One region of the Comamonas sp. F1-6 genome, then DNA from elsewhere that is predicted to be linked to it. Evidence: riboswitches for the same ligand, from Rfam matches in the RefSeq annotation. Region 1 holds a riboswitch; each other region holds the start of a gene.
The links. Region 1 has a riboswitch for glycine ahead of AAIL66_RS00960 (D-amino acid dehydrogenase). Riboswitches for the same ligand answer to the same signal wherever they lie in the genome.
Positions count from the first base shown of each region.

Region 2: it holds a riboswitch for glycine, as region 1 does, so the genes downstream of both, AAIL66_RS23705 (trimeric intracellular cation channel family protein) here and AAIL66_RS00960 (D-amino acid dehydrogenase) in region 1, are expected to answer to the same signal.
Region 3: it holds a riboswitch for glycine, as region 1 does, so the genes downstream of both, gcvT (glycine cleavage system aminomethyltransferase GcvT) here and AAIL66_RS00960 (D-amino acid dehydrogenase) in region 1, are expected to answer to the same signal.

Region 1 covers NZ_JBCPWN010000001.1:208,199-211,436, reverse strand. The annotation lists gene AAIL66_RS00965 (amino acid permease) at 1-950, opposite strand, end outside; glycine riboswitch at 1,494-1,593, shown strand; gene AAIL66_RS00960 (D-amino acid dehydrogenase) at 1,765-3,033, shown strand; gene AAIL66_RS00955 (amino acid permease) at 3,134-3,238, shown strand, end outside.
Region 2 covers NZ_JBCPWN010000041.1:13,189-16,426, reverse strand. The annotation lists gene AAIL66_RS23720 (MFS transporter) at 1-37, opposite strand, end outside; partial or broken gene AAIL66_RS23715 (transposase) at 343-507, shown strand; partial or broken gene AAIL66_RS23710 (IS5 family transposase) at 528-1,383, shown strand; glycine riboswitch at 1,612-1,704, shown strand; glycine riboswitch at 1,718-1,836, shown strand; gene AAIL66_RS23705 (trimeric intracellular cation channel family protein) at 1,889-2,554, shown strand; gene mnmC (FAD-dependent 5-carboxymethylaminomethyl-2-thiouridine(34) oxidoreductase MnmC) at 2,718-3,238, shown strand, end outside.
Region 3 covers NZ_JBCPWN010000003.1:169,035-172,272, forward strand. The annotation lists gene gcvH (glycine cleavage system protein GcvH) at 1-48, opposite strand, end outside; gene gcvT (glycine cleavage system aminomethyltransferase GcvT) at 171-1,307, opposite strand; glycine riboswitch at 1,372-1,497, opposite strand; glycine riboswitch at 1,517-1,626, opposite strand; gene AAIL66_RS04630 (energy transducer TonB) at 1,715-2,248, opposite strand; partial or broken gene AAIL66_RS04635 (2,4'-dihydroxyacetophenone dioxygenase family protein) at 2,441-2,974, shown strand; gene AAIL66_RS04640 (MFS transporter) at 3,064-3,238, shown strand, end outside.

The DNA.
Region 1 (3,238 bases):
GAGGTCAGGATCACCGCATTCATCACCGTGGCCGCCGACAGCAGGCCCGCGTGCTGGAACACCAGCGTGAACGGGCTCACGGCGATATCCGCCACATCGGTACGCAGCAGCTGCGGATCGGTATAGGGAATCAGAAAGCCGATGACGACAATGGCCAGCACATAGAACAGCAGGATGCGCCAGAACACCTGACGAATCGCACGCGGCACGTTCTCGCGCGGATTCTCGGATTCGCCTGCCGCAACGCCCACCAGCTCCGTGCCCTGGAAGGAATAGGCCACGATCATGGCCACGCCCACAAAGGTCGCGAAATTGCCGACGAATGGCGCATCGCCCGTGGTCCAGTTCTCGAAGCCGGGTACATGGCCGTTGCTGATGATGCCGAACAGAATCAGCACGCCGGTGATCAGAAAGGCCACCACGGCCAGCACCTTGATCAGCGCGAACCAGTACTCGGCCTCGGCAAAGCCGCGCGCGGAAAACGCGTTCAGCCCCACCATCAGCAGCAGGAACAGGCCGCTCCAGATGATGCCTGGCACATCGGGAAACCAGTAGGCCATGACCAGTTGCGAGGCCACCAGGTCCACCGCCACCACCACAGCCCAACTGAACCAGAAGTTCCAGCCCAGCGCAAAGCCGAAGCCTCGATCCACATAGCGCGAGGCATAGGTAGAGAAAGAGCCGGCCACAGGCATGAAGGCGGCCAGCTCGCCCAGGCTGGTCATGATGTAGTACACCATGATGCCGATGAGCAGATAGGTGAGCACGGCACCACCAGGGCCGATCTGGGCGATGGCCGAGCCGGAGGCCACGAACAGGCCCGTTCCGATGGCGCCGCCAATGGCAATCATGCTCAGGTGGCGCTGCTTGAGCACCCGGTGCAAGCGGGGCTGGTTATCGTCACCATCACCAGTCGGCGCGAGCTGCTGGCTTGAGTTGGGTTGGGACATAAATGTCTTGTTGTAATGGTTTGCGCCCATCCGGACAAAACACCCAACCATCCCGCAGGCGCTGCGGCAGGCAACGCAAAAAGGCGACCATGACGGTCGCGGGCAACAAGGACAAAGGAACGAAGCCATGACAGCAGAACGCCATGGCGGATAGGCCAGTTGCATCCTGAATCGGCAGCCACCCCAGTCGGGCGCTTCAATGGCAAAGCGGTGATATCGCCGGGCCCATTGACAGGCAAAGACGATATTTTGCCCAAATCCACCGCCGACCATGACCCGCCATGCCAATGCAGGGGCTGACTCTGGGGCTGCTCGGTGGCACTTGACAGCGTCTATCGCTATGAATTTAGAAGCACACTGCGCTTTAATAAATTCATTTTCATAGACAAACAATCAATATTTCATTGAAGGATAAGCGGCAAGCGCTATCAAATAGCGTGAACCCGACATGAGCAGCCATGGCTGGGCCCTGGCGCAGAAGTCTAGAAAACCCGTATATCCAGGCACCGCCGTTCTTCCTACATTTGCCCACAGGCTCTCAGCCCGGTGATGCCGAGAGAGACTGCAGCGCAAACTTGGCGTATGCAGCGCCGAAGGAGCAACCGCCCCGGAAACTCTCAGGCCAAAGGATCGGCATCGCTTTCACACACTCTGAAGAATGTCCGGACGTCATCGTCCGCCGGGCATACCGAAGGAGCAAGCGAGCAGCGCCGCAAGGCCCTGCCTCGTGAATCTCTCAGGTCCAGAACAGAGGGGGCGTCCGCTGCGCATGTTGCGCACGGGCTCCACCCTTGACGTTTCTGGAATCTGAATCATGAAGACAATCGCCGTCATCGGCGGTGGCATCACGGGCGTGACCACCGCCTACGCCCTCGCACGCCGCGGATTTTCCGTCACCCTGTTCGAGAAGCAGCGCTATGCCGCCATGGAAACCTCGTTCGCCAATGGCGGCCAGCTCTCGGCCTCGAACGCCGAGGTCTGGACCCATTGGTCCACCATCGTCAAGGGCCTCAAGTGGATGCTCAAGAGCGATGCTCCGCTGCTGCTCAATCCCAGGCCCAGCTGGCACAAGATTTCCTGGTTCTGCCAGTTTCTCGCTGCCATCCCCCATTACGAGAAAAACACCGTGGAAACCGCCAGGCTGGCGATTGCGGCACGCGAGCACCTGTTTGACTGGGCGTCCAGCGAAGGCATTGACTTCGATCTGAAACAAAAAGGCATCTTGCATATCTACCGCGACCGAGCAGGCTTTGAACATGCGGGCAAGGTTTCCCAGTTGCTGGCCAAAGGCGGCCTGGAGCGCCGCGCCGTGACACCGCAGGAGATGCGCTCCATAGAGCCGACCCTGTCCGGAACCTTCTATGGCGGCTACTTCACCGAGAGCGACTCCACGGGCGACATCCACAAGTTCACCAGCGGCCTGGCTGCCGCCTGCGAACGACTGGGCGTGCAATGCCGCTACGGCCAGGAAATCATGTCGGTGAACAGCAACGGCAAGCAGGCCAGCGTGACCGTGCGCCAGGGCCTGGAAACCGAGACCTCGACTTTCGACGCCATGGTGGTCTGCGCAGGCACGGCCAGCCGCGCCCTGGCTGCCCAGCTCGGCGACAGCGTCAACATCTATCCGGTCAAGGGCTATTCCATCACGGTCAATCTGCCGGACGAAGCCAGCCGCGCCGCAGCCCCTGTGGTGAGTCTGCTGGACGACGAGACCAAGCTGGTCACCAGCCGCCTCGGCGACGATCGCTTCCGAGTTGCCGGTACGGCGGAGTTCAACGGCTTCAACAAGGACATCCGCGCCGACCGCATCCGCCCACTCATCGAATGGGTGCAGCAATGCTTCCCGGGCGTCAGCACGCGCAGCGTCGTGCCTTGGGCGGGCCTGCGCCCCATGATGCCGGACATGCTGCCGCGCGTGGGCCCTGGCAACAAGCCCTGCGTGTTCTACAACACCGGCCACGGCCATCTGGGCTGGACCTTGTCGGCCGTCACCGCCGACATGGTCGGCGACCTCGTGCTGCAGTCCATGGGCAGCGCCAGCAGACAGCCCCGACCGGCCACGCTGAGCACCGCCAGCGCCTGACCACGACCTGAAAACCTCATCAACAAGCCAGACACGGTAGCCGCAGCGCCCCGTGAGGGGCAGCTGTTGCCGTGTGAATGGCAAAACGGAGACATACAACATGAGTCGAAATCATCCAAGCGCAGCCGGGGAGTCGCTGCAGCAGACAGGGGAGCTGGAGCGCGGCCTCAAGGACCGGCACATCCAGCTGATCGCCCTGGGCGGC
Region 2 (3,238 bases), on a different contig from region 1:
TGGCACCTTCGTCCATGGTCTTGCGAATGTCTTTCATACAGGTCCTTATCAGGAACAGGTTGTCTCCGGAGCTTCGTTATGTCTGCAGCTGTCACGCCGCAGTAACCAGCTTTCTAGTTAGAGCGCCACTGTCTAACTTGCTAAAACAGCGTGGTGAGGCTCGACTGAAAAGTATCTCTATCAGAGTCTGTCAACGCCAATGCACACATTGCGGCAAGCTATGCGTTTTAATGATGACTTTTCTCGCCAACGCAGAAGATCTGACGAGAGATAGTGGGACAGCCTAATGAATCCCCGGGCATGGTCCATTGCTTGTCTTTCACATAAACATGGGGCGTAGGCATACCAAGACCCTGGGAACAGCGCCGCAGGCGTAGGTCTGCCACCGAGAAAGCGGACCTGGTTCGTCAAACCTATGAGCCTGGGATGAGCGTGTCACTCGTGGCTCACCAAGAAGGTGTATCGGCAAGCTTGCTCTTTACCTCGCGAAAGCTTGAGCATGAAGGGCCTCCGACACCAACGCCCTAATGAGTGCTGCCGCTCACACCACCAACTGGAAGCAGTACAACGCAGCACTCAAGGCTCGCGGCTCCTTGACCATCTGGCTGGACAAGACCATGTCTTGGCTTGCCGCTGACAGCGGCAAACGCGGGCACAGCCCGCAGTTCTCGGATGCAGCGATTCAGTTCTGCCTGACCATCAAGAACCTCTTTGGATTAGTCTTGCGGCAGACCACAGGCTTTGTTCCGTCACTACTGGCGCTGTCTGGATTGCTGTGGCCAATTCCCGACTTCAGTACATTGTGTCGCCGCCAACGCCGTCTGGATGTGCAAGTGGCATACCGCTCTAGCGCAGCCGGCCTGCACCGACTGGTTGACTCCACAGGCATCAAGTTCCTTGGCGAAGGCGAGTGGAAGTGCAAAAAGCATCGCCGCCAATGGCGCAAGCTGCACATCGGTATTGATGCGCAAACGCTGCAGTGTTGCCGCAGTTGCGGAGCAAGTTCCTGCCGAGGAGCCGCTGCTGACAGTGACAGGCGATGGGGCTTATGACACGCAGTACGTGCATGCGGCGGTCATTCAGCGCAATGCCACGCCCATCATTCCCCCAAGAAAGAATGCCAAGGTGCGCAAAGGCGATGGCTTTGCGCACCGCAACGCAGCTATCGCCGCATGCAGACGGTTGGGGTGAAGTATCTGGAAACGCTGGAGCGGTTACCACCGGCGCAGCCCGGTAGAGACCAAGATGAACTGCATCAAACGCCTGGGTGAACGAGTAATGTCACGCACGTTCGAGCGCCAAGTTAACGAACTGCACATTCGAGCCGCCATCCTCAATCGGTCTACTGAACCGGTCTGCCCGCAGACGGTGGCTGTGGCCTAGCCACACCTGGGGTTGGGAAATCTGGCCATGGGGGTGATATATGCAACAACGCCCTCTCGCTGTCGCGCGTATGAGTTTTTATGGCGGGCGGCTTCACAGACGAAAACGCGGGCTTGCGCGAGCCATGGCGGATTCAGACCGCCCTTCCGCACCCCGAGCTGGCAGCCGCAGAAACACACCAATACAGGTATTAACCCGAATAAAGTCGCTGAAACTAGCTAGAATCGCGCCCATCCCGCGGGAGAGCGGAGCCTTTCGAGGGTTCCCGCCGAAGGCGCAAACTCCCATAATCGCTCAGGCAATAAGTACCGCAGGTGGGTCTGACAGGACCCGGATATCGCCAACTGGAGAGCAGCCCGCAACCACAAGCTGCAGGGCTCACCGAAGGGGCAAGCATGTCCACCGCGAAGGTGCTCATGCGCAACTCTCAGGTAAAAGGACAGCGGGAGAGGCAAGCCGGACACTCCCGCCGATGTGAGTGGCTGGTCTATTTTCAAGTGCCTTCATGCTTCCTTCCGTCTCTTTGCTGGACTCGTTCCAGGCCTCCAACTTCACCGTCATGCTGGTCATCTATCTGGTGGCCATTACCGCCGAAGCCATGTCCGGCGCACTCGCCGCAGGCCGGCGCAATATGGATATCTTCGGCGTCGTCGTCATCGCCTTTGTCACTGCCCTGGGAGGCGGCACCATCCGCGACATGGTGCTGGGCCACTACCCCATCGGCTGGACCCAGCACCCTGAATATGTGTATCTGGTCATCAGCTTCGGTCTGCTGACCACCGTGATTGCACGCCATATGCACAGGCTCAAGCAGGTGTTTTTGCTGCTGGACGCCATGGGACTGATCGCCTTTTCGCTGATCGGCTGCAATACCGCGCTGGAGCTGGGCTACCCCACCATCGTCATCATCATGGCCGGCATGATTACCGGCATCAGCGGCGGCATCTTGCGCGATGTGCTCTGCAACCAGGTCCCCGTGGTGTTCCGCCGCGAGCTGTATGCCAGCGTGTCGCTGTCGGTATGCCTGATGTTCCTGGGCCTGCGCTATCTGGATGTCAGCCCCAATATCAGCACCATCGTGTGTTTTGCCGGCGGTCTGGCCTTCCGTCTGGCCGCCATTCGTTTCAAATGGCGCCTGCCGGTTTTTTCGTACCAGCAGCGCTGGGAGTGATAGAGACTCCCCCTGTGGCGCTGCGCGCCGTCCCCCTCTCTTGCTACGCAGGAGGGAGACGCAGCCATCGCTGCGGGGCGGCCCTTGCTTGGCTGCTCTAACCTAGACTGCGCCATGCATTACCCATGTAGTTTCACTTTCCATGTCTGAACCGATCACATGGATGCCGGATGGCACCCCCTACAACACCCGATTTGGTGATCGCTATCACAGCGAGCTGGGCGGCCTTGACCAGGCCCGCCAGGTTTTTCTCGGTGGCTGCGATCTTCCAGCTGCCTGGGCCGATGCAGCGCAGTGGCGCATTCTGGAAACCGGCTTTGGCTTCGGCCTGAATTTCCTGGTCACCTGGGCGGCATGGAAAGCCGACCTCAGACGCCCGCGCATTCTGCATTTTGTCTCGGTGGAGGCCTACCCTGTCTCGCGCGAGGATCTGCTCGCGTTTTTACCGACCGATGGGGAACTGCGCCCGCTTGGCGAACAACTGGCCGAGCAATGGTGGGGACTGCTGCCCGGCGTGCATCGCCTTTCCTTTGATGACGGCCAGGTGCTGCTGACGCTCCATATAGGCGATGCCAGGACCATGCTGCGCAAGCAGCAGATGACGGCTGACAGCGTATATCTGGATGGCTTCTCTCCCCAGCTCAACCCCGAGATGTGGGATGAAGATGCCATGAAGAACATCGC
Region 3 (3,238 bases), on a different contig from region 1:
GTCAGCGGCGTTGATCCATTCGTGTTCTTTGGAATACTTGATGCTCATGGAAAGCTCCAGATGGGGGATTCAGGGGAATCGGGTGTTGTTTGAGAAAGGTCCAGCTCGCACTTTAGCGGTGTTCTGGCAGCTGTTTGGCAAACTGGCCCGTCTCATGCGCGGCGGCAGACCTAGCCGCGGTAGTAGCGGGTGGGGACGAAGGGCGTGGCGACCACCTTCATGGGCACGGGCTTGCCGCGCACCATGGCGAAGATTTCCGTATCGATGGCGGCGTAGTCGGGCTCGACATAGGCCAGCGCCACAGGCTGGTTGAGCGTGGGGCTGAGCAGGCCGCTGGTGATGTGGCCGATATGCTGTCCGTCCATGTTTTCCAGCACGGCGGGCTCGCGCACGGGAATGCGTTCCAGCGCGATCAAGCCCACGCGCTTGCGGCGCAGCGACTGAGGGTTCTGCAATTGCTCCAGCACGATGGCCGCACCGGGAAAGCCGCCTTCGCGCTCGCCGCCGGTGCGGCGCACCTTCTGCATGGCCCAGTTCAGCGCAGCTTCCACCGGGGTGGTGCTGGTGTCTATGTCGTTGCCGTACAGGCAAAGTCCGGCTTCTAGGCGCAGCGAGTTGCGCGCGCCCAGACCGATGGGGGCTACCTCGGGCTGTGCCAGCAGAGCTTCGGCAAAGGCTTCGGCAGCTTCGCCGGGCAGGGAGATTTCAAAGCCGTCCTCGCCCGTATAGCCGCTGCGCGTGATGTGGAGCGCATGGCCTTGCCAGTCGAAGTGGTTGCCGGTCATGAAGACCAGTTGCGTCACACCGGGAATCAGACGCGAGAGGGCAGTGACGGCTTGCGGGCCTTGCAGGGCCAGCAGGGCGCGATCGGGCAGTGGGACGACCTCGCAGCGGCTACCGATGCGGTTCTGGATATGAGCGATATCGGCCTCTTTGCAGGCACCGTTGACGATGAGGAACAGATCATCGCCGCGGTTGACGAACATCAGGTCGTCGAGAATTCCGCCTTGTTCATCGAGCAGCAGACCGTAGCGCTGCTTGTGCAGGCCCAGGGCCATGACATCGACGGGCATCAGCGATTCGAGCGCGGCGGCGGCATCGGGGCCGCGCAACAGCAACTGGCCCATGTGCGAGACATCGAACAGGCCGGCGGCCTTGCGCGTGTGCAGATGCTCGGCCATTAGGCCTTGAGGGTATTGCACGGGCATGGCGTAGCCGGCAAACGGCACCATGCGGGCACCCAGTTTCTGGTGCAGTGCAAACAGCGGTGTGGAACGCAGATCGGAAGAGGTGTCAGCAGCAGTCACAGGCAAGCGCTCCGGTGGTCAAACCAAAATGAGTGGCCATGCATGACAGGGCCATGCGTGGCGGGCTTGCCCTGCTGTCCGCTTTACCTGAGAGATTCACTGCACGCATTGCATCGGGCAGTTTGCTCCTTCGGTGGATGCTGGCGCACATACGAAATGACGGCCTGCATCTCTCTCCAGCTAGGGACGCTGCAGGTTTGCACACCTTGCAGCGCTTGTCAGTCCTTTTGCCTGAGCGTTTTGACACCGGGTTGGGGTCTGCGCCTTCGGCGGTGCGAGGCAGCTTCAAGCTGCAGGCACTCTCTCCTGACGTTGGCGATTCTAGCGGTGGGCAAGGGGCTTGCACCACCGAATCGGACGGATTTTGGGGTTTTCGAGCACAGATCGCTGGAATTGAGCTTGTGGTCTCACTGCGGTTCTGTGTTCATGGCGGGTGTTCGAGGAACATCGATCTCCTGGCGCGGAAACACCAGTTGGTAGGGCTGCTCGAAGCAGGACGTCACGGGCTGGCCCTGGCGCATGCCGGGCTTGAACTTCCAGCGTTCGAGCGAGCGCAGTATGGACTTCACGATGCGGGGATCGGCATCGGCAGGCTGGTAGGCCACACGGCCGAGTTCGCCCTGAGCCGTGACTTCCAGGCGGAAGACCACCGTGGTCTCCAGCCCGTTCGGAAACCAGTGGGCGCTGATGAAAGGCGTGGTGTGGCGGCGTGGCTGCGGTTGCCGATCGAGCTGGGCGGGGGGTGTGCAGTCTGCATTGATCCAGGCAGGCCAATTTACGGTTTGGCCTCCGGAAGCCGAGGCGGAGTCAGCCTGGGGCTGGGGAGTGATGTCGGCCACCTTAGGCGCCATGGCTGGGTTGCCAGCGCAGGCACTGAGCAGCAGAGCTCCCAAGACGGCCGCGTATGCAGCAAGACAGCGTGAGTGGCGTGAAGTATCCATGGCGGCATTCTCGGTCATCCCCAGTCGATTTCGGCAGACCTGGTGGAGTCGGTCGTTCAGCCAGGGCCGGGCTGCCTTGCTCCAGAGCTTGTCCTGCAGGGGCAAACATCATGTCCGGCAGGGACTAAACAGAATTTTCCCCATGGATAGGATTATGACGTTCGTCAAAAAATGTTTATTCAAGGAGAGAAAATGCCCGAAAAAGCCACGAATGAATTCTGGAAATATCTGAAGCCGATTTCTGAATGTTTTCAGCCCGATGCGCAGCCAGAGGTTTATATTCAGAACGCTCCAACGGAGGATGAGCGTTATTATGTTCCATTCTCTGAAACCGTTTCCTCCCGTCCCCTCTGGATTTCTCCATCACAAAACAAATGGTGCGATATTCTGATGGCGAAGGAGGCCGGTTTGGTGAACCGCCATTACCATCCGCACGAAGTGTTTGCCTACACGATTTCGGGGAAGTGGGGCTATCTGTAACATGACTGGACAGCCCGTGCCGGTGATTTCGTCTACGAGACCCCCGGAGAAGGCCATACCCTGGTGGCCTATGAACATGAGCAGCCCATGCGTGCGTTCTTTATCGTCAAGGGACCGCTGATCTGGCTCGATGATGACGGAAAGCCTGACGGATATTTCGATGTTCACAGCTACATAGAACTATGCCGAAAGCATTATGAAAAAATCGGCATAGGTGCAGATTATGTGGACACGCTGTTTCGGTAGTTATCCGAAGCTGGATTGAAAATCCATCAATGAAAGGCGGGATTTCCTGAAGAATGAAATAGCCCGCCAAATACGGAATGGAGAGAGGCATGAAAAATCAAGATGAAAACCTAAAAATCGGGTGGTTGAGCTATGAAAACAAGCTGCTGCTCATTCTGTTTTTTACTTTCGGGATTGTTTTTTTTGACCGGCTGGCATTGTCGTTTTTATTTCCCTTTGTCTCTAAGGAACTGGATCTGAACAATGCCCAGCTGGGCATGCTGT